2 linked regions of the Rubripirellula amarantea genome follow. The protein of the gene in region 1 interacts with the protein of each later gene in a pairwise test. Links are inferred from orthologs where the notes say so. Each region holds a gene or a part of one and is shown on either strand. Other genes may lie near its edges. The genes, in order: ssb and priA.

The links.
Region 2: the proteins of ssb (region 1) and priA interact in binary tests that used the Escherichia coli proteins (3 or more experiments, as listed by UniProt). The link is inferred for Rubripirellula amarantea from one-to-one orthologs.

The regions. Positions count from the first base shown.
Region 1 is NZ_SJPI01000003.1:533,327-543,561, forward strand. The notes cover bases 7,416-10,235. They hold ssb (single-stranded DNA-binding protein), read right to left. Parts: upstream 9,184-10,235; coding sequence 8,647-9,183; downstream 7,416-8,646. Other genes in these bases: Pla22_RS22010 (DUF3859 domain-containing protein), read left to right, coding at 7,416-7,486; rplI (50S ribosomal protein L9), read right to left, coding at 8,058-8,588; rpsF (30S ribosomal protein S6), read right to left, coding at 9,250-9,657; pth (aminoacyl-tRNA hydrolase), read right to left, coding at 9,836-10,235. Outside these bases: Pla22_RS21985 (amidohydrolase family protein), read right to left, coding at 1-96; Pla22_RS21990 (M20 family metallopeptidase), read right to left, coding at 116-1,333; Pla22_RS21995 (MFS transporter), read right to left, coding at 1,330-2,592; Pla22_RS22000 (DUF1501 domain-containing protein), read right to left, coding at 2,589-3,980; Pla22_RS22005 (PSD1 and planctomycete cytochrome C domain-containing protein), read right to left, coding at 3,999-6,404; more of Pla22_RS22010, read left to right, coding at 7,049-7,415. UniProt on the Escherichia coli protein: Plays an important role in DNA replication, recombination and repair. Binds to ssDNA and to an array of partner proteins to recruit them to their sites of action during DNA metabolism. Acts as a sliding platform that migrates on DNA via reptation.
Region 2 is NZ_SJPI01000001.1:1,212,118-1,223,712, reverse strand. The notes cover bases 5,139-8,177. They hold priA (replication restart helicase PriA), read right to left. Parts: upstream 7,821-8,177; coding sequence 5,457-7,820; downstream 5,139-5,456. Other genes in these bases: nadD (nicotinate-nucleotide adenylyltransferase), read left to right, coding at 8,051-8,177; Pla22_RS04385 (peptide ABC transporter substrate-binding protein), read right to left, coding at 5,139-5,371. In the rest of the region: Pla22_RS04405 (ABC transporter ATP-binding protein), read right to left, coding at 1-173; Pla22_RS04400 (ABC transporter ATP-binding protein), read right to left, coding at 170-1,207; Pla22_RS04395 (ABC transporter permease), read right to left, coding at 1,210-2,451; Pla22_RS04390 (ABC transporter permease), read right to left, coding at 2,448-3,377; more of Pla22_RS04385, read right to left, coding at 3,374-5,138; more of nadD, read left to right, coding at 8,178-8,665; Pla22_RS04370 (O-methyltransferase), read right to left, coding at 8,692-9,375; Pla22_RS04365 (NADPH-dependent FMN reductase), read right to left, coding at 9,372-9,893; Pla22_RS04360 (hypothetical protein), read right to left, coding at 10,031-10,741; Pla22_RS04355 (transglutaminase-like domain-containing protein), read left to right, coding at 11,181-11,595.

The sequences.
Region 1 (10,235 bases):
TTCGTCCGCAACGAGCGAATGTCGTTTTGGAATCGCCGCCGATGCGGCCGCTGCCGCGGAAGCACCTAGAAATTGCCGCCGATTAAGTTTGATCATTTGTTTGCCTTGCATACGTTCACGAGAATTGAATCAGGAATTGCCGATAGATTTCGCTCGCCTGAATCACTTGCTCACACTCGATCCACTCCACCGCAGCGTGAGCCTGGTCGATGCTGCCGGGACCTAGAATCATACTTGGAATTCCCAACGCTCCGAATTTGCTGGCGTCACTACAAAACGGAACGCCGATCAACGTTGCGTCGTGACCCAGTTCATTAAGCACGGTTACCATCGTTTGCACAGCCGGCGACGTGGCCTCAGTTTCCAGCGGTCGATCGCTCAGCATTGGCGGATGCATGACTACATCCATACCGGGATGCTTCGTCGCAACCACATCGATGATTTGTTGATAGTGCTGCAAGACCTGATCACGAGATTCCCCCGGCAGCAGACGCCGATCCAATTCGATCTCGCATCGGTCGGGAACAAAGTTTACTTGCACGCCGCCTCGGACGACGCCGATGTTGCATGTGGCTGGACCAAGTAGTGGATGCGGGCTTGCGGCAAGACGGCGAGTGTCTCGCTCGATTGCTGCGATGATGTGAGCCATATGCTCGATCGCGTTGACGCCCAAGTGTGGTTTTGCGGAGTGTGCTGACTTGCCTCGTGTCTCAATCTTCCAACGCACCAATCCTTTGCTGGCGATAACCGGCTGCAACAACGTAGGTTCCGCGATAATGGCTGCGTCGGCTCTGAGTGGATTTCGAGGCGTCCTTTCGTTTTCCAGAACCTCGGGATCGACCGGCCCAGCATCAAGCGAATCACATAATGCAACTACACCTCGATACGAGAATTCTTCGTCGATCGTCGTAGCCATCAAAACATCACACGGCGGAGTGACGCCTTCCTTCGCAAGTGTTGCAATCGCGTGCATCATCGCTGCCATTCCTCCCTTGGTGTCACACGAACCGCGACCGTATAGTTTTCCGTCGCGGATCTCTGGCATCCAAGGATCAATGCTCATCCCAACCGTCGAAACCGTATCTAAATGAGCTTCCAGCACAACTCGCCGGCTGGAATCTCTTCCCGGAATACGAGCGATAACATTGGGCCGATCGGGGTAGACGAGTTGTCGCCATGTTTCCACTCCCAAATCGTGGAAGTACTGTTCGACAAAGTCCGCCATGGCGAGTTCGGGAACGCCACCTTCATAGTTGGGATTGACGCTGTTGATTCGAACCAGATCGGCTAATAACTCGATCACCGGGTGATTTGACGATTTGTTATTGCTCATATTTCGCTCTGCCAATCGATTTCCTTGATTGGTCCGACCAACACCAAATACGCGATGATTCCGAGAGTCATCACGCAAGCAGCCGCGTAGAACGCGGTGTTGTACGATCCCGTTTGCTCAACCGACCATCCTGCAACCAACGGTGAAACGACACCGCCCATGTTGCCAATGCAGTTTTGGATTCCTGTCCAGCTTCCCGCTGCGGGGCCAGCCATCGTTTGAGTCATCGCCCACACGTTGGCCGTAAACATACCGAGTGCACAGCACGCACCAATCAGCAGCAGGATGCACGAAGTCGAGGACGCAACCCGCGACGCTGCCACCAATAGAACAGCGGCAATCGCGAAGCCACCCAAAGCAATTAGCTTGCGAGCGAACGTTGGCGAACGACCATGTTTGATTAAGCGATCCGCTGCCCATCCCCAAAACACCGTGGACGCTGCCATCGCGAGAAAAGGCAGCGCCGCCAGAACGGCTGTTTCCTTCAAATTCAATCCATGAGCATCCATCAAATAGGATGGCAGCCAGGTGAGAAGAAAGTACCAAACGTATCCAAGTGCAAACATGCCCAGCGAGGTGCCCCATACCGATCGGTTCATGGCAACTCGTCTGATCGTCGGGCTATTCTTTGTTTGCTCGTTCTTGGTGGTGTGGCTTTGCCTCGGTCGTGACGGCACATAGTGCATCCAGGGCAGTAGCCATAGAAAGCCGCCAACACCCAGGCCAATGAACAATGCTCGCCATCCGAATTGGTCGACCAACAAACCGCCTGCCAGAATGCTAAGTGCTGGGCCAATCTTTGTTCCCGCGTCAATCAACGAATTGACTAGTCCACGCTGTTGCTCAGGAAAGCTCTCGACTATCAATCGCGAAATAGCAGGATAAGCGGCACTCTCGCCAACTCCCAACAACAACCTTGCGGCCAACAACGCCGCGAATCCGTTTACGAACCCCGTCATCGCGGTTGCAATGGTCCAGATCAGATAACCGCCCGCGTAAACATACTTCACATCCAACCGATCTACCAACCAACCCGCCGGAAGCTGCATCAAAGCGTAGGTCCAAAAGAAGACCGAAAGCAGCAATCCTTTCTGTGACGGTGTCATCGAAAATTCGACTTCAATGTCTGGCACCGCAACTGACAACGCACCGCGATCGATGTAGTTGACCAAGATGGATACAACCAAGAGTGCTAACAATGCCAATCGCGCATGACGTTCGATCGCGTTCTGGTCCTTAACGTGGTCGTTAGTCGTCAAGACAAGATCCCATCGACAACATGGCCTGCAACGTCCGTTAACCTAAAGTCACGACCAGCATAACGGAATGTCAAACGCTCATGATCGAGTCCCATCAAGTGCAGCAGAGTCGCGTGCAGGTCGTGCACATGGACTTTGTTTTCGACCGCATAGTAACCGTACTGATCGGTCGCGCCGTATTGAATTCCGCCACGAACACCGCCACCAGCCATCCACATTGTGAATCCTTCGGGGTTGTGGTCACGGCCGTCATGACCAGTGCCCTGACAAGTCGGAGTCCGACCAAACTCACCGCCCCATAACACCAACGTGTCGTCCAACAGCCCGCGTGATTTGAGATCCTGCAACAGGCCAGAAATTGGTTTGTCGACTTCCAATGCATTTTGCTGGTGACCTTTGCGAAGGTTGCCGTGCTGATCCCATTGGACGTCCGTATTACTATGCGTGACCTGAACGAAACGAACGCCACGTTCGGCAAATCGGCGAGCCATCAAGCATTGGCGACCAAAGTCGGCCGTAATCGGATCGTCGATTCCATAAAGAGAATGCATCGACTTGGTCTCTGCGGCGAGGTCTAGCGCCGCCGGCATCTCAGTCTGCATGCGAAACGCCAATTCAAATGATGCGATCCGAGCTTCAAGCTCTGCGTCTGGGCCTGATGAGTCGAGGAAACTCTGGTTCAACGTCTGAGTCATATCAAGCTGCATCCGCTGCGACTTCCTCGACATCTGAGCGTTGTGCATGTACTTAACGCGGGCCTGTTCCGACGACTGGCTCGCGTTCCCCAGCGGTGTTCCTGAATGACTGGCTGGCAAAAACGCAGAACTCCAGTTCTTCGTGCCTCCATGGGCGAGCGTGGGACAGATGGTGATGAAACCCGGTAAGTTTTCGTTCTCAGTACCCAGCCCATACGACACCCAAGCACCCATGCTGGGCCGAACAAACGTGTCAGTGCCGGTGTGAATTTTCAAACAAGCACCACCATGAGCCGGATTGGAACCGTGCATGGAATTGATAATGCACAAATCATCCACACATTTAGCAACGTGCGGAAACAATTCGCTAACGGCAATGCCACTTTCGCCGTACCGGCGGAATTTCCAGGGCGAAGCGAGCAAGTCACCGGTCGGCGCGAATTGGACACGCGGCTTATCAAACGGCAACGGCTTTTGATCGTCTTTCTGTAACTGCGGTTTGTAATCAAACGTGTCGATTTGGGAGGGGCCACCTTTCATGAACAGAAAGATGATGCGTTTAGCTCTGGCGGGAAAGTGAGTGGCGAATGATGAGTTCGCAGCGGAACCTTCATCGGCCAGCAACGATCCGAGTGCCAACGAGCCAAACCCGGCGGAGCATTGCGACAGCAGTTGTCGTCTTGTCAAGTTCATCATGATTCCTCCGGGCGATTATTTGACATACACGAACTCGCTGGACGAAACGATCGCCTGGCACAAAGCCTGCCACGCATGTTTCGGGGTGACTTCGTTTCCCTCAGTTTGAAACTGCGCCAAGAAGTCATTGGCCTGTTGAACTTCCGTTTCGGTTGGCGAACGCCCGAACGCTTCGTTAAACAGTCGAGCGATGCGTTGATCACGATCCACATCAGCACCGGAAAGACGCTCGGCCATCGAGTTCGACACGCTGGTCATGAACTCGGAATTCATCAGGAATAATGCTTGCGGTGAGATCGTGCTCGTGTTGCGATTTCCGCTCAACACGCTGGCATCCGCGTAGTCAAACAACTGAAACATGTCGTACAGATGATTTCGAATCACGGGCACGTAGATGGACCGTCGCCGAGTGTCGTAATTCGACGTGTCCGTGGAAGTATGATTGAAAACGAGTTCTCGGTTTGGTGTTGCGAGCAGTCGCCCACCCATTGTTCGGTCGAGCGTGCCGCTGACAGCGAGAAGAGAATCCCGAATCGCCTCCGCTTCAAGTCGCCGGACATCGCATCGCCAGTAGTATCGGTTGTCACTATCGACCTTTGCATTGTTGGCGTCAAAGCTGCTGCTACGCCGATACGTTTCAGACAACATGATCAAACGGTGCATCGATTTGATCGACCAATCGTTTTGGATGAACTGCACGGCCAACCAATCGAGCAATTCTGGATGAGTCGGCGGTTCACCGCGCAGTCCGAAGTTATCCACGGTGGGAACCAAACCCTTGCCAAAGTGCCAACGCCAAATGCGATTGACCATCACGCGGGCGGTAAGTGGGTGATCCTCGTCAATCAGCCAACGAGCAAACTCAAGCCTGCCGCTGCTGTCGCTAGGAAGCAATGGCTGAGCATCTTTCGCAAACACCCGCGGAAATCGGCGAGGGACGGTCTCACCTAGTGTGAGATGGCTGCCACGAATATGAATGGCAACATCAGCCACGACGCCGTCTACAACCGCCATGGCCGTCGGCATCTCTGGTGCCGATGCCTCAAGTTGCTCGAGTTGATCACGCAGCTCCTTTAACTCCGATCGCGTGGCCTCAGGAAATCGTTTCTCAATATCTTCGGGGACTGTCTCGCCCTTGGTCGGCGTGAGTTCGCGTTTCGCTGCTGCGATTCGAGTATCGATCTTCTGCTTCGCCTCGGTGACGATCCGCTCGTGCTCATTCTTGCGAGCCATCTCATCGGAATCAGCGATCAAGACCTCGTTCCAACGAGCGACGGTTTTGAACGATTCCATCGTCTTAGTACTTTTGAAAATTCCCGCTAACGCGTAGTAATCCGCATGCTCAATAGGATCGAACTTGTGCGTGTGACAACGAGCACAACCCAATGTCATTCCCATCAACCCTCGACCGATCGTGTCGATCTGCTCGTCAACGATGTCCATTTCCATTTTGCGTTCGTCGGCTTCGGCGAGCACTTTCGGACCTAACAACAGGTAACCGGTCGCTATCAAACGTTGATGTCTCAATTCCGAATTGTCACCGGAATCGAGCAGATCACCAGCAAGCTGCTCGACGACAAATTGGTCGTACGGCTTGTCTTCGTTGAAAGACTGCACGACATAGTCGCGATACCTCCATGCGTTCCCGTGTGCGGCATTTTCGTCCAACCCATTGCTATCTGCATAGCGAGCGACATCCAACCAGTGGCGTCCCCACCGTTCGCCGTAGTGAGGCGAATTGAGCAGTCGGTCGACGACAACATCAAACGCAGTTTCCGATTCATCAGCGACAAAGGCCTCGATCTCTTCGGGCGTCGGAGGCAGTCCGATCAGATCGAAGGTCGCACGCCGTATCAAAGTTCGCTTGTCAGCGCGACCAAGCGGAATCAATTCGTTGCGATCCAACTGGTCACCGATGAAAGCGTCGATCGGGTTGGCTAACGTATTAGCGGACTCATCCGAACGTGGCATCGTTGAATCGTTGAGCGGTTGAAACGCCCAATGCTTGCGTCCGGCTGCGAGATCAACAGTTCCTCTGGGAAGAGCAACTTTCACCTTACCACGATCGGGATGCGGAGCGCCCATCTCTACCCATCGAGTCAGGTCGGCGACTTGTTGATCGGACAGCTTGCCTTCCGGTGGCATCCGTAATTCGCTGTCACGATAACTGATCGCTGTCACAATCAAGCTACTTTGCGGTTTGCCCGCAACCACCGCTGGTCCGGCCTTGCCACCGGTCAACATGCCCGAGAGCGAGTCCAATCGTAGATCGCCCTCGGACGTCTCGTCGTTGTGACATTCGTAGCAATGATCGGAAAGCAACGGACGAATGCTTGTTTCAAAGAAACGTATCTGCTCGGCCGTCGGTTCTCCGGTGCTTGGTGCGTTCTCGCCACCGATTCCCAAAGTTGAATAAGTCAACGTGAGAAGTAGCGTGAGTGAATATCTCGTTGTTCGGAGGTAGTTCATGACCCAAGCTCTCGTTTCGTCGCACGTCTACTCATGGGATCCCAGCATGCCGGTGAACACACGTGAGCGTCTTGGAGTATCAAGAACCCCATCGACAAATTCACGCTGTTGCGGCAACGGAGACTCTTCTTAGGTATACCATGCCGCGAACGTTGGTTGTGTTACAGGATAGTCGCTCGGCAGATTGCGAGCGCGCGATGGTACTGCGATGAATTCACTTTCTAGTGCAGTGAAAACCGGGTGTCTTTTGCGACTCTTGGCGAATCGTTGCAGAGATGTCCTCTTCAACCATTGCACTGACCAGGCCCAATGCAAACTCGCTTTCTCCGATGTTTAGAAATGTGTCATCGTGAACAGATGGTTCGTCTGGATCGACAGACCAGTGAAGATCAAACATACGTTGCAGCACGCATCCTTAAACGGCAACGAAAAAGCCAGTGCACCGAATGAAAATCGCACTGATCGGGAAAAGCTACTTATCAACGAAGCAGGTTAGGGGTAGAGGCAACCGATCACGGAAATGCCACTGATTTGTTGAGGCGATTGAAACGATCACCGGGTTCAAATTTGAGCGTGATCGCGTCACATTAGGAAACATGGCGAGACGAAAACCTGAATTCCGTATGATCACCCACGGCATCTACACCAAGTGGATTTCCGAATCAAAGGACCTGCCATCGTTTCAGGAACAGACAACGCAAATCCCAGCCCGCGTCGACATTGAATTTGGCTTTATCGTTTCCATCAAGAATGCGAAAAACGAATCGCTTCAATACTGCATCGACCACCCTGGAATTCGCGATAGCGATGGAAAAGTACGCGCCCCCTTTGAAGGCATCGTCTACGTCAAATCAAACGATTGGCAGTTCTATCTCGGTGATACGATTTGGGAACCGATTGCCGATAAGCTTGGTGACTGGCGGATGACGTTGGAACACGACGGCAAGGTGATCGCTGACAAGACCTTCCATGTAAGCGAAGGATCCTATGAAGAAAATCAGTCCACAAAAAAAGACTCACCGCTTTCGCCGTGAGTCTTTCGCGTGTTGCAAAGTAGGGCTGACAGGAATCGAACCTGCACTCCAGTAAAGGAACTGGATCCTAAATCCAGCGCGTCTGCCAGTTCCGCCACAGCCCCATGGTTGCAAGATGAGTATGAGAACGAATTGTAATTCGATCAACATCAGCGGTGAATCTTAGTCGCTGCAAGGATAACGACTGGTCAACTTCGTTCAAGGTGACCAGCAAATTCGGCACGTTATCCGTTATGTGGATCGTCAAAGCTTGGTGGAAATGTTGTCCAAGCCAAGCAATCAGGCCAAGCAAAAAAATGACAGGGGCCTCAGGGGCAGTTGAGGCCCCTGTCACACCAAACCGGACGATGGGGCAGCAGTATCCGGCTGGTGTTGTTTCTAACTTGACCAGGTAAGGTCAACAACTTGACAACCAAAGTATCGGATATACCCCCCGATATCTTTTGCGGAAAGCCGCAAAGTAGGTTGAATAGCTAAGGTCGTGAAACTCAACGTCGCCGGAAACGTAGACCTGCGGTGCGTGACAAAGGCACCACAGCCGTTACGCCCAGGTTTCAAAATTCGTGATCGACTACTCAGTCGTACCATCACCGGTGACAGTTGGAACAACCCAAACCTTCACGCTTGAATCAACTTCACTGTGCAAGTGTACCTTGACGGTATAAAGCCCCAATTCCTTCAGAGGACCTTCCAAACGGATTTGATCTTGAGCCAGGGTGAAGCCAGCAGCCTTCAGGGAATCGACGATCTCGTGAGGACCGACGCTACCGTACAGGTGACCTTCATCGTTGGCGTTGGCTTCGATCGTGATCGACTGCTTGCCCAATTCATCAGCCAACTTGCGGTAGCTGCTAAGCTTCTCGAGCTCGATCGCACGCAGTTTCTCGCGGTGCTTCTCGATCATTCGCTTGTGGTGATCGGTCGCGACGGTGGCCAAACCTTGAGGCAACAGGTAGTTCAACCCATAACCGGGCTTCACTTCGACGATGTCACCCTGCTTGCCGAGGTGCTCGACATTGTGAATGAGCAAAAGCTGAATGCCACCATTGGGGCCTTTGGGAAGTCGCTTGAAAAGCTGCGATCGCTTCGTAGTCGCTGGCATGGAAAACTCAGTCAAATGTTATGGAGGTTAAGTGTACGTTTTGAACTAAAATTGAACGTTAAAAGGGGATGTCAGGATCATCGTATCCAGGTCCATCTCCGGTCGGTTGGGCTTCACGCTGCCCTGCGGTCGATGTTGCGTTTGAGCCAGCGGAGCGACCTGCAGCACCAGCGTTATCGCGGTCTGAACCGTCATTCCCGGAAGATCCTGACGCTCGTTGCGAACCGCCTGATTCGCCCGACTGCCGGCCTCCGGACGAACTTGATCCCGGACTACTTAGCATCTGCATTCGCTCGCAGATCACTTTAAGTTTGCTTCGCTTTTGCCCGTCGGTTTCCCAAGATTCCTGCTTAAGCCTTCCTTCGACGAGGATCGGCGAGCCCTTACCCAGGTATTCGCTAGCAACTTCAGCGGTACGGCCCCACATTGTGATGTCCACAAACGTGGTTTCCTCGACCCATTCACCACTGGCGGATTTTCGCCTGTCGTTTACGGCGAGCCCAACATCAGCCACGGCGGTTCCACCTGGGGTGTACCGCAACTCGATGTCTTTGGTCAGGTTACCAACCAGGACAACTCGGTTATAGCTGGCCATAGGAATGCTCCAACGACGGAAAAGTAAACACGCTTGGGTTGCTTCACCAACTCGCGTCCAATCGGACTACGCGTCGGTGTCGTCGTCGCTATCGTCTTCGTCGTCCGCACCGAGACTTTCGGTGTTCGCCGAGACACGAATGGATTCGCCGCGAGCGTTGGCCAAAATAGGCTCAATCAATCTTGGCTCGAGCTTCAAAGTCAACTGACGCAGGACAGGTTCGCTAAGGTGGAACGCTCGGTCGATCTTTGGCAAATCGACGCCTTCCATTTCAAAGTACACCAGCCAGTAGTGGCCCTTTTGGTGCTTATCGATGGGGTAAGCTAGCTTTTGCTCCATCCACAAACGGCTGACGAGTACTTCGCCACCGGCTTCAGTGATGATGTCGCCAACCTGTTTGCTGACACCACCCGGGTCACGGGCGTATTGATTGCTGTCGAGGATCAGCAGGGTTTCGTAAGTATTCTTCGCCACGATTCGCCTGTCTTTCAGTAAAACTGGATCGCTAGAGGGATGATGTAAGGGATGGACGCCGTTCGTCAGCGGAAATCTTAACGAGCGAGTCCAATTTCGTCAGGCCCATTCGATCAAATGAGCCCATTGTTTCCGTAATTTACGATGATTTCGGGTCATCGGCCCAGTTCGACGGACTTCAAAGACCAGCTTGGCCGGACGGCTCGCTGGAATCTGATTGCGGACGGGGCTTTGATTTGTCTTTTTTGGGCGGTTTGCCCACATGGTTGTACTTTGCCATCACGTCGGAGCAACCATCGGTTACCCAGTCCATGGCGGCCCTGGCTGCGGTCGTGGTAACGGTCTCAATGGCGTCTGCTTCTGCAGAGCCAAACTTCCCGAGCACATAGTCCGCCGTGTCCCAACCTTTCGGAGGACGGCCAATCCCGACTTTCAGCCTCGCGAAATCTTCGCTGGCTAAATGACGAATGATGTCGGCAACACCGCGTTGACCGCCTGCGGAGCCATTTCGCTTAATGCGAATCCGGCCCACGTCCAGGTCAAGGTCGTCACAAATCACCAACAAGTCATCGGTCGGA
Region 2 (11,595 bases), on another replicon or contig:
CCACAACCCGATTCACCAACGAGTCCAAGCGTTTCGCCTTCTCGTATCTGAAACGAGATTCCATCAACGGCTCGAATGACACCGTGCTCGGGGCGAAACATTGACCCTCGCGTGAATGGGAAATGAACCGATAAGTTTTCCACTTCTAACAGTGGCGGCGATGATGAACTCATGCTTCAGTCCCCAGCTCGATCGCGTTTTCGGTTTCAATCATCGGCTTGTGGCGAATGGCGGTTTTCAAATCAACCAAGCATGCGCATTCACGATCACCGCCGACTGGAATCAGTGGTGGATCTTCGGCCGAGCATCGGTCGATCGAATACGGACAACGAGGGCGAAACGAACATCCATCGGGTACGTTAGTCATGTCCGGTGGTTGGCCTGGGATTGCCAACAATCGTTCGCGGTGAGTTTCATCGAAACGTGGTAGCGATTCGAGTAGTCCAGCGGTGTAAGGATGCCGAGGAGAGGCAAACAAGTCATCCGTACTCGCCTTTTCCACAACTCGCCCGGCATACATCACCAAGACCCGATCACAATGACCCGCAACGACACCCAAGTCGTGCGTAATCAGGATAATGCTGGTACCCTTGCGAGCTTGTAATTCGGATAGCAAGTCGAGGATCTGAGCCTGGATGGTGACGTCAAGCGCGGTGGTGGGTTCATCGGCGATCAGCAAGTCCGGCTCGCACGAAAGCGCCATCGCGATCATCACACGTTGCCGCATGCCACCACTGAATTGGTGAGGGTAGTCTCGCATCCGTTTTTCAGGTGATGCGATACCGACAACATCGAGCATTTCAGCAGCACGCCGTTTGGCATCTTTGCGAGACATTCCCAGATGCAAACGCGGTGCTTCCACCAATTGTTGTTCGATGGTCATGAGCGGATTGAGCGCGGTCATTGGATCTTGAAAGATCATAGCGATACGGCGTCCGCGAATCTTACGGATCTCGGATTCGCTCGAACGCAATAGATCGACTCCATCAAACATTGCCGTTCCGCCCTCGATCTTGCCTGGCGGCATAGGAATCAACCCCATCATTGCTAGGTTGGTCACCGATTTTCCGCTACCGGATTCACCAACGATCCCTAGCGTTTCGCCAGCATGAACGTCAAACGAGACTCCACGAACGGCTCGTACCAATCCTTCGTCCGTTCGGAACGACACTTCTAGGTTGTCGACTTCAAGCAAGGGCCGGTTCATGGTCAATCCTTGTTCTTCATCTTCGGGTCCAACGCATCACGCAGACCGTCACCAAGAAAATTAAGTGCGAATAGCGTCAACGCGAGTGCCGCGCCAGGAAACACAACCATCCACCAAAAAAGCTTTACGCTTGATAACGCATCCACGCCATCCTTCAACATCAAACCCCACGAAACATCCGGCGGCGAAACGCCCAGTCCTAGGAACGATAAAAAAGCCTCGAATAGCATCACGGCTGGAATCGTCAATGTCAGGTAGACGATTACGATTCCCAAGACGTTGGGAACCAAATGTCGGAACACGATTCGTGCGGGTGAAGCACCGATCGTGCGAGCGGCTTCAACGAATTGTTCGTGTTTGAGTGAAAGCACCTGACCCCGAACGACACGGGACATCGTCAGCCAATAGATGGCGCCGATGATTAAGTAGAAAACGGTCAGTTGGCTGACGCCGTAGGACTCGAGTTTCTTTTTGACGGAGTCTTCACCTAGAAAAGTCATGATGAAAATTACGACAAAGATGAACGGGACTGAGTACAAAGTATCCACGATCCGCATCATGATCGCGTCAATCCAGCCGCCAAAGTAACCGGCGATTGCACCATAGCTAACCCCGATAACGAGGCTCACCAGCGTTGCGACAATGCCAACGGTTAATGAGATTCGTGCGCCCCACATGATCCGAGATAGAACGTCGCGACCGAGTTGATCGGTGCCGAAGATCGACGGAATTGCAAAGTCACCAAAAATTGCCACGCGAGCGCGACACATCATCCACGACAGCGGACCGAGGTTATTCCAAAGCTGGCTAAAGGGATGTTCAACGACCTGCTTTTGCGTAATGGATTGCTCAAGTTCAGTCCGCTCGGACTCCGTTTGAGCCTGCGAGAGTTGTTGTTTGAGATTCTTGATCTCTGATTCGACCTGGGCGAGTTCCGATGTCAGCCGATTGTTCTCGAACTTCAATCCTTCACGGCTGCCCATTACCGACGAAGCTAAAGTCGGCGGCAAAAACTGACCGTTGTTGAGATCCTTATCAATGGGCGATTGAAGAGGCAACAAGGGCGTCAGCAGCGTTGCGATTGCTAATCCAATCAGCAGATAGAGCGAACGGTAGGCAATGCGATTGCGTTTGAGTCGTCGCCAAGCATCTTGCCAAAGCGATACGCCTTGAACTTGCTGCGACGGATCGAGCAACGCTTCTAGCTTGGGTGGCGCTGTTGTTGAATTGGGTGTTTGCGTCATTGCAGTTTCACCCTGGGGTCGATGATGGCGTAGGACAAGTCAACAAGGCTGTTCATAACGAACAAGATCACCGTGTACGTTAACACCATTCCCATCGCGAGCGGATAGTCCCGTTGCAACGCGGCGTTGATGAAGTGGCTGCCCATACCGGGTAAAGCAAAGATCTGTTCAAGCACCAGTGATCCGGTCAAGACTCGCGCGGTCGCAGGGCCGAGGTAAGAAACCACGGGAAGCATCGCCCCAGGCAAAACGTGTTTGAAGATCACCGTTGACTTTGGCAAACCTTTTGCAAAGGCTGTTCGCACGTGTTCCCGCGAGAGCGATTCCAACATGCCGGTTCGGGATAGCCGAGCGATGTATGCCGCGATAGGTGCTCCCAAGCAGAGTGCGGGTAAGAGGACCTGTTGAAGTGTTCCCCAGCCTGCGGCTGGAAAGATAGAAATACCAAAAACGAATAACAAAATAGCGACGCTGGCCAGCACGAAGTTCGGCACCGCAATCCCGATCACGGCTGCAATCATCATGGATGTGTCGGCGAACGTACCGCGATACACGGCGGAGATCACACCAGCGGTTACGCCCAACACGACCGCAAAAATCAATGCGAAAACGGCTAACGAAACTGAAATGGGAAAGCCTTGTGCGATGACCTCGTTGACGCTGTAGTCTTCCAGCTTCAACGACCAACCTAAGTCACCCTTGGTCAAGATTCCTTTGAGGTAGTCGAAGTATTGTTCAACGTATGTGCCGTCGAGATTGAACCTAGCTTCCATTTGTCGTTCGATTGCCGGTGGCACTTTTCGCTCGGCGCTAAAGGGACCGCCAGGAGCCAAACGCATCAATGCAAACGAAACGGTATAAACCAACCACACCGTGGCGATCATCCAAAGAAAACGTTTGCCGATGTACGAAAAGACGTCACTCATTTTGCATCCTTTCGCAATCGCAATAAGTGAAACGGATGCCGGTCCTGGGGCGTGGGAGAGAAGCCTTCGACGTAAGGTTTGACAAGGTTCTTGGACACATAAAAGTACATAGGGATCACGGGCATCTCTTCAATCCAAATGGCTTCAGCTTGGCTGAGCAACTTCATTCGCTTGTCAGGCTCGCCACCGGCTTCGGCAGCGTCTTTGAGTAGTTGATCGAAATTCTCATTTCCCCAGCCTGTGCTGTTTTGAGCACCGTCAGTAACCCACAGGTCAAGGAAGGTGGTGGGATCCGCAAAGTCACCCACCCAGCCTGCTCGGGCGATGTCGTAGTTGAGTTGATCCACCTTGTCGAGATAACTGCCCCATTCCATGTTTTGCAGTTCGACTTTGATGTTCAGTGTATTGAGTAATTGTTGCTGGATCACTTCCGCGATCGCGCGGTGCATGCTTTGAGTGTTGTAGAGAATCGTAACCTTGGGAAATCCGCGACCGCCGGGAAAACCCGCTTCAGAAAGCAGACGCTTCGCTTCGTTGATGTCGGGTTTGAAGCCGGGAGGACTTTCGTAACCTGCGATTCCGGGTGGGACGAGCGTGTAGGCGGGGATCTGGCCTGCCTTAGTAATTTGCGAAACGATTTGATCGCGATTGATTGCCATCGCTAATGCCCGACGCACTCGCACATCGTTCATCGGTGGGCGAGTGGTATTGATCCGATAGAAGTAGACCGACAACATCGGCGCGGGAATGAAGTCGTCTCGATCTCGAAGTTCATCAAGTAACAACGAAGGTGGATCGTAGACCCAATCGATCTGGCCGGTTTCGTACATGTTCAATGCCGTATTCCCGCTTTCGGTCGACATGGCATCAATCGTTTCGATTGCGACCTCATCAGCATCAAAGTACTTCTCGTTCTTCACCAGCCGAACGCGATCGCGAAGCAGCCTAGCGCCCACCTTGTACGGTCCGTTGCAAACGATGTTTTCAGCTTTGGTCCACATCGGAACACCGTGTTCTTCAATGCAGTGCTTTGGTAATGCGAATGTTGGATAGTAGGCCAATAGATCGGGGAAGTAGGGCACCGGAGCATTGAGTTGAACGATGAACGTATGATCGTTTGGAGCCCTGACGGCACCGAGTTTATTAAACGCGATAAGCACACCATGGGTGGCCTGCGTATCTTCGGTAGCGGCTTGGGAAGTAAGTGGATGTCGGCAATAGTCTTGCGTGCCAACGACATCATCCCAATTCACTTCGCCGTCTTCAGACTCGCTGGCTAGTTCGATTCGGAAAACCCAATCCTCTTTCCATCGTGCCAATTTGCGATCACGATCATCGGCCGCCATCGTTTCAGGAAGCTCTGGCTCATCCGGTTTGATGATGTCCTTCAACGTGCCGTATCGCATGGTTCCACGAGGGAAGTTGTTGATGTCGCTGTCGCCACCGGGAACGTCACCGGGGCGATCCCATAGCTCCACTTCAACTCGGTCGCCAATCGTCACTTCGCCGGTGTTGTAGGCTTCGGCATGGGGAAGGCTGTAAAGCTGAAAACCGTACTGACACAACGTCTCGGGATGCAACATTCGCGTCCATGACCACACGAAATCCGCAGACGTGATTGGCACACCGTCAGACCACACGGCGTCTTCACGGAGCTGGAAGGTGTACGTTTTGCCGTCGGGAGACACCTGGTAGCTTTTGGCGATCGCTGGCTGCGCCCCCATGGGTTGGACGCCAGTGTCGGGGTCGGGCTCGCCCATCGGTAACGCCTGAAGCAACCCCGCGAAAACATTAAAGATAATGCGACTCTCGGGTTGCCCGGTGGCACGATGGGGGTCCAGCGTTTTAGGGTCCGTGCCGTTTTGAAAGCTGAACTCGGCCGGTGGCATGGGGTCAAATCGAGCGGCCCAAACCAGCATGACCATTGCGATCACACCAGCAAGGACAAAGAAGGCACGACGAATTTCAGGAGCCATGGTAAAGGTCAATGACACGTTGCGGATTCAAGCTGAACTCGCCGCAGTGTACTGACTTTGCCAAATCGCGTCGTCCCGAGTTTTTCGGATAGAAAAAGTGCGTTTACAACATGTCAATTGGATCGATGTCCACCACGTACTGCACATCATCTTTCTCGGGGATCACGAACTTCTCCGTGGCGGTGCGGATCGTGTCGCCCAGGGGGCCGGGTTCCGTGGCTTGCAGCAGGATATGGAAGCGATACTTACCTCGCAGTTTGCTCATCGGCGGTGGCGCGGGACCAAGAATGCGAACTTCATGGCCGAGTTTTTCTCGAGCTTGCTCCAACCGTTGCACCAGCGACTCGGCGGTTGACTCGGTTACATCCTCGACAGTCCCTCGGATAATGATGCGAGCGACACTGCCAAGCGGCGGATAATTGAACTTGCGGCGCGCGTTCATTTCGTCATGAGCGAATTGTTCGTAATCGTGTCTGGACGCGGCTTGGATCGCAGGGTGCTCTGGCGAAAACGTTTGCACAATCACGCGTCCGCCACGATTGCCACGACCGGTCCGGCCGGAAACCTGGGTGACTAACCCAAAGGTTCGCTCGGCAGCCCGGAAATCAGGGAAGTGAAGGGCGGAGTCCGCGTTGATCACTCCCACCAAGAGCACGTTGGGGAAATCGAGCCCTTTGGCGATCATTTGCGTACCGAGCAAGATGTCAATCTCGCCACTGCGAAATGCCGAGAGCACTTTTTGGTGACTACCGGGGCGACGCATCGTGTCTCCGTCCATTCTCGCGACCCGAGCGTTGGGGAAACGACTTTTGACTTCTACTTCAAGTCGTTGTGTACCGAGCCCACCGTAGCGTATCCCATCAAAGCGACACGCGGGGCACCATGGCGGTGTACCAATCGTGTAGTCGCAGTAATGGCAGACGGCTTTGCCACCATCGCGGTGATGCGTCAGTGGCATGTCGCAGTCAGGGCAAGCAACCACATGGCCGCACGAGGGGCACTGAATGGTTGTCGCAAATCCACGTCGATTAAGAAGTAAGATGACTTGGCCTTTGTCATCGAGTGTTTCCTGAACGGCCTTGTGAAGCGGTCGGCTAATCGCGCCGCTGGTTCGGTCGTCACGTACACGTAGGTCGACCAGTTGCACATCGGGCATCGGTCGGTTGCCAACGCGCGAAGGCATCGAAATCAACTCGGCATGACCAGTGTTGCAAGCATGCCATGATTCAAGCGAGGGAGTCGCCGTGCCCAGTACCAGCGGAACCTTTAAAGACATCGCTCGCGCAAAGGCAACCTTGCGAGCGTGGTAGCGAGGCGCGGTGTCTTGTTTGAAGGATCCATCGTGTTCCTCGTCAAGGATGATCAAACCCAATCGCGGCAGCGGCGCGAACACAGCGCTGCGTGGGCCGATCACGACTTGAACTTCGCCTCGGCGGATCCGTTGCCATTGGAAATGGCGTTCGGCTGGCGTCATTTGTGAATGCAACACAGCGACACCAGGAAAACGACGTTCGAATCGACCACGAGTTTGCGGAGTAAGCGAGATTTCAGGAACCAGCACTATGGCGCTGCGGCCGAACTTGACGACATGTTCAATCGCTCGGATGTAAACCTCAGTTTTTCCGCTTCCCGTAACACCATGCAAAAGCAGTGTCTTTCCTTCCTCGGAATCAACTGCCGCCGTTATCTTTTCCAAGGCATGGGTTTGATCGTCGGTTAGGTCATGCTTGGTTTCCTTTTCGCCGTCATCGAGCTGCCATCGCATCGGACTGCTGGTTGCCATCTCGCGACGACTCTCGGACGAAATCAATCCTTTCTTTTCGAGGGTCTTGATGGGACTGCTCGTGCAGTCGGCTTCCACCATGATTTGCGCCGAGGTCATTGGCCGAGCGACGGCAATCAGGGTGCGGATAATTTGCTGTTGCTTAGCTGGCAATGATTCGATCGTTGCGTCGTCAAGCTTCTTGTTGGTCAATTCGTAGTAGGTTCGTTCGCGAGTTCCAGCGTTGGCACGGACACTCGAGGGAATCAGCGTGTCAAAAACCTGACCCGCAGGGGCTTGATAATAATGGCTCATCCACATCACGAGCCGAACCAAAGGGGGATCGCAAAGCGGTTCATCATCAAGGACTTCGGCGACGTCACGCAATGAGCGTGAAGCAGAGGACCCCATCTTGGTTTCAATGCACCAACCGATCATCGCTTTGCGGCGATGTCCCAACGGGACCTTGACTCGCATTCCCGGCTTCAAATCTTCTCGCAAGTCATCCGGAATGCGATAATCGTAGGGGCCGTGTGGAGCTTCACTGAAGACGATGGTCGCGATCGCCACATCGTCTGCAACAGCAAGTTCCCAAGGCGGCGGCGCGGTTTCAAAAAGCTCACCTTGTGCGGCTTCTTTTTGTTCGGACTGCTTTGTTTTGCCCTTCGTTTCGCCGGTCGGAATGTCGTCAAACGGGTTGGACATTGAAGTAGGCAGTGTCGATGGTGAAACGGGGGAGGGCAGGGCAGTAGAGGATGAAGCGTCTGTCAACATAATGAATACCATGGTTAGTTCGGAACCATTCCTATAAAAATGCCACCAAACCTATTGTCGCTCTTGGCAGGACAAGGCTGGTCAATCAGGTTGTCCGACATAGAGTGAATGACCCGTCCCGCTAGGCAATGGCGGTATTCCGTCCGATATTTGAGATTTCGATGAGCAAACGAATTGGCGTTTTTGGAGGATCGTTTGACCCCGTTCATATCGGGCACCTCTGGATCGCAGAAGCCGCTCGCGAGCATCTGTCGCTTGACGAAGTTCGTTGGATACCTGCTGCCACGTCGCCGCTGAAAACTAACGGACCGATTGCCTCGGACGAAGATCGTTTGCAGATGGTGAGACTAGCAATCTCGGGAAATTCCCATTTTGTCTTAGACGAGCGTGAGCTACGTCGAGGCGAAATGAGCTATACGGTCGACACGATGACGGAACTCGTCGCAGAGCATCCCGGTGATAACTTCTTTCTCATCATAGGAAGCGATTCGCTCGAAACATTTGATCGCTGGCGTGAGCCGAAGCGATTGCTGGAACTGGTGACACTGGCGGTGATTCAGCGAGGGGGCGATCCAGTGGTCGATGTGAGTGTGGTCGATCAGTACGTCGATGCCAACGAACCGAATCAAAACGCTGTTTCGGTGGTGCCCATGCCATTGATCCAAGCGAGCAGTACGGACGTTCGCAATCGCTTGGCGAATGGAAAGAGCATCCGCTACCAAGTCCCCGCTGCGGTCGAGGCGTACCTTCACGCAAACAAGATCTATCAACGTTAGCGAGTCGTCCGCTACTTGGATTGTTGTTAGCTGTTAACGCGCACGATCGCAAACCCGTCATGACCTTTCTGGCCGACGGTCTGGATCGCGGTTGCACAAACACGAGGCTCGTCGGCAATCCGACGCAACAATTGTTGTGTCCCGATCACGTCGGGATCGTCGGTTTCCAGGTCAAGGATCTGGCCCGATCGCACCACGTTGTCGCAAACGACGACGCTGCCCGGACGTGTAAGTTTCATCGCAGCTTCAAAGTAGGTGACCCCAGAAGGCTTATCGGCATCGATGAAAACGAAGTCAAACGGATCGACATCGTCGTTGATCATTTCGTCGAGAATCTTCGCTGCCTGTCCCAAGCGAAGCGTGACTCGGTCAGCTAACCCGGCTTCTTTTAAGTTTGACGCGGCAACCCCCGCGTGCGTGGCGTTGACTTCGACCGTGGTCACCCTGCCACCTTCGGGAAGGCCAGTCGCCATCCACGCGGTGCTGTAGCCACCAAGAGTTCCAATTTCTAGGACCCGCTTAGCGGCAGAGATTTGAACGAGCAGTTGCAGTAGCTTTCCCTGCAACGGAGAAACGTCGATCGCTGGCAAGCCGGCTTTGTGATTGGCGTCAATGATGGAATCAAAGTCGATTGCTGAGTTTGACGTCGCTAGCAGGAGTTTGCTTAGAACGCTGTCGATCTCGGAATGATGCGATGGCGAGTCTGTCATGATGCAAGTGCTTTGGCTAGTCGCAAGGTTTCGGCAACCAGTGTATCGACGCGCTCTTGGATCATTTCATCCGCTAACGAGTTGCCTTCAAATGATTCGCCGGTGGCGTAGATGAAGCGTGGCACGATCACGCATCGAAAATCGAGCATCAAGCTATTGGCCAAGCCCATGGCCGACATGTAGCTGCCTTGGCCGCCCGCGGCCAACATCATCCCCACCACTTTTCCCGTCCATGCTTTCCCGGTCAACTCGATCGCGTTCTTGGCGGCTGAGTTAACGTCATAGTTATAGACGGGCGAGGCCAACAGAATGCCGTCAGCTTTCTTGATCAGGCTGGTGAGCGTTTGAACATTTGCGTCGCCATAGGCGGCCATGCCATCGCATTGAGGCAACGCCGTTTGGGAAAGGTCAAAGCTTTCAACCGTTTCGCCAAGAGATTCAAGTCGCGAGATACACGCGCTTGCAAGGATTCGGCTGCGAGAATCCGGGTGCAGCGATGAACTGATGACAAGAATCATGAATGCAAGCTTGTAGCGATAAACGAAAAAGGCGACCTAACAGAGAATAACCTTGATGGTTTCCTCTCGCTAGCTCGCCCAGTAATCGTTTTGCTATTGGCCGACTTCGACGCGTATGAAATCGTCGAATCGGGTGGCTACCTGCACCAATCGTCGCTGCAGCTTTCGCTGTCCATTCCTAAGCGAGTTTTTAGCACGTTAAATTGGTCGTAAAGACGTTCGCAGCTACTGTGAACGTGCTCGGCTTCGGTGATGAACTTGATGTCTTCATCGGGATAGACGTCGGTGTCGATCAGGATTTGCTTGAACTGGTCGAGTGGCTCGCCGTAAGCGATCAGAAGCTTGTGTTCATCAAGTTGAACCTCTTGCCGTTTCGCTGGGTTGATCACGGCGATGCCGGCACAACCATCATTGAGCAACACGTCTTCGAATTCGAGCAAGATGCTCTTCAAGACGGGCATGTCAATGTGTTCGCGGTACAGGTCCTCGTGGCCTTCGCCGGACTTGTGACTTGTTTCCAAGACGACATCGACGACGTCACCCAGAGGTTCGATCATTTCCAGGAAAAGGTCAATGAGCGATTCGCGAGTCGCCGACGCCATGATGACCGGTGTCTTGGTCCCGTTGGTTTCGTCGATGTATTCATCATGACGAAAGCCTTGCTTGGGAATGATCTGCAGATCGTACGAGGGGCGAATCGCGTCGGTTAGTTCGAAGACGCCGTACGTGCGAATGCCCATGTGGGCTTGCAGTTCTTCTTCTGTCAAAGTCTCGAAACTTCCGTCGGAAACACTGCGAAGTGTTTCGTCACTAGACCCGCCTCGAAGAATACGTTTAAGGAAACCCATTTTTATCCGCTTGATTGATCAGCGTTGGTTGGTGCGAATGTCGGTTCGCGAAACCGTATGACCTAGCGGTCATCCCTTCATAACCAACGCTAGGTTAGCTTCGCGACTGGGGACTCCTGTTCAGCAAAACCTTGCCGATTCCAAGGGGAATGGGGGAAGAACATTCCGGATAATCCCTACAGCCCTACTAATGCGTCCGATTCTTGGCGGCTATAGCGAAGAGCGAGGTCATCGGCGGAGTGTCGTGCGGGTCGGATCCGAATCGTCGACTTGGAGGGATTAGCCGGACACCAATTCGAGTCGCGAAAGGTCTTGGCAAGAAGTCCAAGTCGTTAAAATGCAAACGGTGTATCCTGTGGTTCATCCATCGGGACTTCACGTTCGTTTTCTCTGCACTTGCTACATCATGCAATCGGCCCCGTTTTTATCGAGTTCTGGTATGTCGCGATCTGAAAATCGCTCTCTCTCGTTTTGGCGAAGGCGATCGGTCGGAACATTGGCTACTGCTTTGACGATTCTCGTCTTAGTCGGATGTGACATTCCCGAACGGCCTCCGCTGCGTCCTGAGTCCCTCGACGAGTTGCAGGCTCGATCAGGGGGCAATGCCGTCGAAGGTGACGGGGCATCGGTCGCGGAGCCCAGTTTCGCCGATTCAGCGAACTACCTCGAACCGCCTAGCATCATCGCCAACCAGGCATGGGAAACGTGGGATGCCTATTACGTGGGTGACCAACACGTTGGATACAACCACGTCGTCGCAAAGCCCGTAGAGAACGACTCCAGCGGCAAGATGAGCTATCTGATGGACAACTTGCTTTTGGTGAACCAGGGGCAAGCCCGAACCGTTCAACGCC